Regions from separate parts of the Pantoea sp. NSTU24 genome, predicted to be linked through region 1. Evidence: predicted binding sites of a transcription regulator. Region 1 holds the regulator's gene; the other holds the start of a gene.
What was found. The regulator CRP, encoded in region 1, controls carbon source genes, mostly activating them, when cyclic AMP is high. The targets are predictions, from matches to a motif close to ATGTGANNNNNNTCACAT.

Region 1 (3,295 bases):
TTTCACCGCTTCACCCGCCCTGAAATGGATATGGCGATCCGTAAGGCGCGCGATTTAGGACGTCACATCAGCTACTTTGGCCCTGAAGCCAACGACTTTGGCCTGCTGGAGCGAAGCTTTAAAGAGTATGGCTATAGCGGACAGGGACAGTCGCGCAAATATCTGCACACCTACGATGAGGCGGTGCCGTGGAATCAGGTGCCCGGCACCTTCACACCATGGCAGCCGCTGCCGCAGAACACCGACATCCTTTTCTATGAGGGTCTGCACGGCGGCGTGGTGACGGCGCAGCACAACGTGGCAAAGCAGGTCGATCTGCTGGTGGGCGTGGTCCCGATTGTTAACCTTGAGTGGATCCAGAAGCTGGTACGCGATACCAGCGAGCGTGGTCACTCCCGTGAAGCGGTGATGGATTCCGTCGTCCGGTCGATGGAAGATTACATCAACTTCATCACGCCACAGTTCTCACGAACCCATATCAACTTTCAGCGCGTCCCGACCGTGGACACCTCAAACCCGTTTGCCGCTCGCGCCATCCCGTCACTGGATGAGAGTTTTGTGGTGATTCATTTTCAGGCGCTGGAAGATATCGACTTCCCCTATCTGCTGGCGATGCTGCAGGGCTCTTTTATCTCGCACATCAATACGCTGGTCGTGCCCGGCGGCAAAATGGGCCTGGCGATGGAGCTGATTATGGGCCCGCTGGTGAAGCGGCTGATGGAAGGTAAACGGATAGAGTGAGGGAATGAATGCGCAGGTTTCAGGAATGTCGCTACAGACAAAACCTGGGCACACAGGATCGGACAGTGCATTAGCTCAACACACAGGGAACCGGGGCAGAAGAGGAAAGCGTCCCGCGCCCAGGACCAAAACGCCGGGCGCGTTTTTGAACACCGCAATGCGTTGGCCCGGCTACGGGCGCACATCAGGGATGAGATGCGCAATCGCGCGGCCAGCAATGGGCTCAGGCGACGTTCCGATCTGACCCCATTTCCTGCGCAGGCACAATCTCAACGCGGATTCCCTGCCCGGGTCAGGTCTTATAACGGACGGCCACTCACGTTAAAAAACCTGCGGCTATTATAACTCAATGACTTCGTAGCTGTGCGTCATTGTCACGCCTTTACCCAGCATGATGGCGACCGAGCAATATTTTTCCGCCGAAAGATCCACCGCGCGTGAGACCGCTTTATCCTGGAGCGATTTGCCACTAACGATAAAATGCAGGTTGATGTGCGTAAAGATTCGCGGTGCCTCTTCACGACGTTCTGAGGTCAATTTTACTTCGCAATCAGCCACATCGTTGCGGCCTTTTTGCAGAATTGAGACTACGTCGATCGCGCTGCACCCACCCGCCGCCATCAGCACCATCTCCATTGGACTGGGCGCTTTATCCCCCGAATTGCCATCCATCAGGATCTGATGGCCGGATGAGGATTCTCCAAGGAATGTCAGTCCTTCTACCCATTTCACTCTTGCCTGCATGATTTTTACTCCGGAATACGCTGTTTTGTCGCCAGAGTACGCTTTCCCCTGGTAAACAGCAATCCGGAGAAATCCGCCTGTAGCTGAAGCGAGACAACAGAAGACAGTCGGCTAAAGCTGTGCTACAAACAGTGCTGAAAATAGTTTTCGTCACCCGATGACGAAGCCGGGAAGAATGATGCGCACTGCGCCTGATGCGGCCCGAATAATTTCCTGAAAGGGAAAACGCTTGAAGCTTTCACCGCCTGACAGGGAAAACTGCCCCCTGTATTTTGGGCACGATTACAACAGAGGATAATAGCGAATGGTTCTCGGCAAACCGCAAACAGACCCTACACTCGAATGGTTCCTGTCCCATTGCCATATTCACAAGTATCCATCCAAAAGTACGCTGATTCATCAAGGTGAAAAAGCAGAAACGCTTTACTACATCGTGAAAGGTTCCGTCGCGGTTCTGATTAAAGATGAAGAAGGCAAAGAGATGATTCTTTCCTACCTGAATCAGGGTGATTTTATTGGTGAGCTTGGCCTGTTCGAAGAAGGCCAGGAGCGCAGCGCCTGGGTACGTGCGAAAAGTGCGTGTGAAGTGGCAGAGATTTCCTACAAGAAATTCCGTCAGCTGATTCAGGTTAACCCTGACATCCTGATGCGACTCTCGTCGCAGATGGCGCGTCGCCTGCAGGTCACGTCCGAAAAAGTGGGTAATCTCGCTTTCCTCGACGTCACCGGACGCATTGCACAGACCCTGCTCAACCTGGCGAAACAGCCAGATGCCATGACGCATCCCGACGGCATGCAAATTAAAATTACGCGTCAGGAAATTGGCCAGATTGTTGGTTGTTCACGTGAAACCGTGGGCCGTATTCTGAAGATGCTGGAAGATCAGAATCTGATCTCTGCACACGGCAAAACCATCGTCGTTTACGGCACCCGCTAATTCCTGTCACCCACGGCGTGATGGCAACATCACGCCGTTATTGTTTGTGCTGAGCCGATGTGGCGTCGAATAATTTACCATCCTGAAGTGAACTACGCCTTGCGGCAGACGCTGGTGCTCTGCCTGCCGGTCGCGCTGGGCTGGCTGACTGGCGACCTGCAAAAAGGCCTGCTCTTCTCGCTGGTGCCTGCCTGCTGCAACATCGCTGGTCTGGATACACCGCATAAACGCTTCTTCAAACGCCTGATCGTGGGTGGCAGCCTGTTTGCCCTCGGTAGCTTCCTGATCCAGTGGCTCACTCTGCAGACGGTGCCGCTGCCGCTGATCCTGTTGATCATGCCCCTGCTGCTCGGCGTAACCGGCGAGATCAGCCCGCTGCATGGTCGTCTGCTGCCCGGCACCCTTATCGCCGCTATCTTTACCCTGAGCCTGGTCGGTCGCATGCCGATCTATGTTCCGCCGCTGCTCTATATTGGCGGTACGCTCTGGTACGGGCTGTTTAACTGGTTCTGGTTCTGGCTGTGGAAAGAGCAGCCGATGCGCGAGAGCCTGAGTCTGATCTACCGCGAGCTGGCTAACTACTGCGACGCCAAATATACCCTGCTGACGCAGCTGACCGACCCGGAAAAGGCCCTGCCGCCGTTGCTGGCTCGCCAGCAGAAGGTGGTCGATCTGATCAACACCTGTTATCAGCAGATGCACATGCTGTCGGCCAGCCGCGACCACAGCCACAAGCGGCTGACGCGCGCCTTTCAGGTGGCGCTGGATCTGCAGGAGCATATCTCGGTCAGCCTGCATCGGCCGGAAGAGGTGCAGAAGCTGGTCGAGCAGAGCCATGCCGAAGCGGTGATCCGCTGGAATGCCAAAACCATC
Region 2 (3,295 bases), 300 kb from region 1:
GAGCAGCCACCATGCGGCCAAAACATTCCGCGGCCTGGCCATTGTCCAGCACCGTCATCAGCTTCTGGCGGGCTTCGCTGTCGCTGGCCGCCAGCCTGCCGGAGATCAGCATTTCGCTGCAGAGCGCCAGCGTGACTTCAAGCAGACGCGGATTACGTGCCTCTCCGGTCAGGAAGCGCACCGCTTCGCGCACCTCCAGCGCATTACCGGCTGAGGAGGCCAGCACCTGATTCATATCGGTCAGCAGCGCGGTGGTCTGACAGCCTGCGCCATTGGCGACGCCAACAATTGACTGCGCCAGGCTCTCCGATGCCTCCCAGGTTGGCATAAATGCGCCGGATCCGACTTTGACATCCATCACCAGCGCATCCAGCCCTTCCGCCAGCTTTTTCGCCAGAATTGAGGCGGTAATCAGCGGGATTGAGTCGACGGTGGCGGTGATATCTCGTGTCGCGTAGAACCGCTTGTCCGCTGGCGCCAGCGAACTGGTCTGGCCGATAATGGCGACACCGACCTGCCTGATAATCTCGCGGAAGCGGTTATCGTTCGGGAAGATATCAAAGCCCGGAATCGCCTCAAGTTTGTCCAGCGTGCCGCCGGTATGGCCCAGGCCACGTCCGGAGATCATCGGCACATAGCCGCCGCAGGCAGCAACCATCGGCCCTAACATCAGCGACGTAACATCGCCGACGCCGCCGGTCGAGTGCTTATCCACCAGCGGGCCGTTGAGGTTCAGCGACGTCCAGTTCAGCACCGTGCCGGAATCACGCATCGCCATCGTCAGCGCCACCCGCTCCGGCAGCGTCATATCATGAAAATAGATGGTCATCGCCAGCGCGGCGATCTGCCCTTCTGACACGGTGTTGTCACGCACGCCGTTGATGAAGAAGCGGATCTCCTCTTCCGTCAGCGCAAGACCATCACGTTTTTTACGAATAATTTCTTGTGGCAGGAACAAGGTAGCCCCCTGGTTCAGGGAAAGAGTGAAGAAGAGGCGGTCGGCGACCGCCAGAGGGATCAGTAACCGGCTTTGCTGGTATCGCTCTTGTGACCCAGGGTGTTAAGCAGGCTCGCCAGCAGGCTGGATGCGCCAAAGCGGAAATGACGCGCATCGGCCCACTCTGCGCCCAGCGTCGCGTCGGCCATCTGCAGGTAGATCGCGGCATCTTCGGCGGTACGTACGCCACCCGCCGGTTTGAAACCGACCTGCTGGCTGACGCCTTTATCCCGGATCACGTTCATCATGATCTGCGCTACGTCCGGCGTGGCGTTAACCGGCACTTTACCGGTAGAGGTTTTGATGAAGTCCGCACCCGCATCAATAGCAATTTCAGATGCCTGACGAATCAGCGCCTCCTCTTTCAGCTCACCAGTTTCGATGATCACCTTCAGCAGCACATCCGCTTCCGCGCAGGCGGTTTTACAGGCTTTCACGAGGTCGAAACCGACCTGGCTGTTACCGGCGATCAGTGCACGGTACGGGAAGACCACATCCACCTCGTCAGCACCGTAGGCAATAGCGGCGCGGGTTTCTGCCAGCGCAATGTCAATATCGTCATTGCCGTGCGGGAAGTTAGTCACGGTGGCGATGCGGATCTCCGGGGTGCCCTGCTCGCGCAGCGTTTTACGCGCAATCGGAATAAAACGCGGATAAATACAGATCGCGGCGGTGTTGCCCGCCGGGGATTTGGCCTGATGACAAAGGGCGATCACTTTTGCATCAGTGTCGTCTTCATTCAGGGTAGTCAAATCCATCAGTTTCAGGGCGCGCAGGGCAAGGTGTTTGATATCGGTCATGTGGTTCTCCAGAGAATCGGGATGCAACCCACCGGCTCATCGGCGGAATGTTATAATAGTAACACTCCGGAGCGGCCTGATATGTGCCATGAGTCACATAGGGATAAGAAGATGATGCAAAGATGCCACGTATACTGTGACTGAAATCTCAGATAACAGGCTTAATCGGTATTATACGCCAACCGGCGCAATGTTACTATTATCACATTTAAACCGGCTGGCTGAGGGAATGCTGAGAAGATCAGGTGTGCAGCGTGGGAAACGCCGGATCGAGCTGAAACAGCTGCTGGCTGTTCTGCCACAGCGCGTCAGCAATCTCTTCTGGTGACTCTTCACGCAGGCTGCAAAGCACCTGCCATACCTGACGCGCCTGCTCAGGGCGATTAGGCTGCCCCTGAAAGCCGTGCAACGGCATATCGGGTGCGTCAGTTTCCAGCAGCAGTGACGAGAGCGGCAGCTGCGCCACGGTCTGTCGGGTTTTGCTGGCGCGCTCATAGGTGATGGTTCCGCCAATGCCAATCGCATAGCCCAGTCTGATGAAAGCCTGTGCCTGCTGCAGGCTGCCCGCGAAGCCGTGAACCACGCCCCGGCGCGGCAGATCGTGCCGACGCAGGATCTGCGCCAGCTTGTCGTGCGTCCGGCGCGAATGGAGGATCACCGGCAGCGCGTAGCGTTTCGCCAGCCTGAGCTGCGCGTCCAGAACGCGTTGCTGCTTATCAAACTGTGGATCGTCGCGAAAGAGATCCAGCCCGATCTCGCCGATCGCTACCAGCTTACGCGGCCGCTGTTGCAGTAAGATTTCCAGCTGATCGAGATGCTCGTCCCGATGATGTTCAATCACGATGGGATGCAGCCCCAGTGCGGCGTAGAGCGCCGGATGCGTCGCGGCCAGTTCACAGACCCGCCCGAAACGGCTGGCATCAATGGCCGGAATGATTATTTTCTCTACGCCCGCCTCCGCCGCACGGGCCAGGCTGGCGACAGCATCCCCTTCAAAAGGGGGAAAATCAAAGTGACAGTGCGTGTCGATAAATTTCATGCCAGCGATCCTTTGTCATAATCCGCATCATTATCCGCCAGTGACGGCGTGATGATCCGACGGGTGTCTGGCGCGTTAGCAACCGGCGCGGGCGGCGTCAGGATGCGCGGCGGGCTCAGCGGTTCCGCATCGCTCAGCCACTGCCCCAGCGTGGCAATAAAGTAGCGTCCGCAGCGCCGTCCCAGATGATAATCCTGATTCAGCGAGGCGATCCGACTACCCAGCGCACTGCTGGCCAGCACACGCGGGGAAAGATCTCAATAATACGCAAATTGTCCGGCGGATTTTCAATAAACTGCTGAATCTCACGATAGCTTTGCTCATGTTTATTGAGCACGTTGATCATCGGCTGCAGCGCGCCAGTGCTGAGCCAGCGCTCCATACGCTTAAACCATTTTGGCGTATAGAACATCTGCGATGGCACGGTGCGGATGACGACGATGGTATCGGCTCCACGAC

Region 2: deoC (deoxyribose-phosphate aldolase) is a predicted target of CRP. The motif match lies at 1,988-2,005, and genes of this name have one in related genera.

The regions. Positions count from the first base shown of each region.
Region 1 is NZ_JBKIWZ010000001.1:2,895,837-2,899,131, forward strand. Features, by position in the region: gene ACLHDD_RS13895 (phosphoribulokinase) at 1-741, shown strand, start outside; gene ACLHDD_RS13900 (OsmC family protein) at 1,081-1,485, opposite strand; gene crp (cAMP-activated global transcriptional regulator CRP) at 1,790-2,422, shown strand; gene ACLHDD_RS13910 (YccS/YhfK family putative transporter) at 2,480-3,295, shown strand, end outside.
Region 2 is NZ_JBKIWZ010000001.1:2,592,822-2,596,116, forward strand. Features, by position in the region: gene deoA (thymidine phosphorylase) at 1-958, opposite strand, end outside; gene deoC (deoxyribose-phosphate aldolase) at 1,018-1,797, opposite strand; gene ACLHDD_RS12290 (TatD family hydrolase) at 2,039-2,836, opposite strand; partial or broken gene ACLHDD_RS12295 (patatin-like phospholipase family protein) at 2,833-3,295, opposite strand, start outside.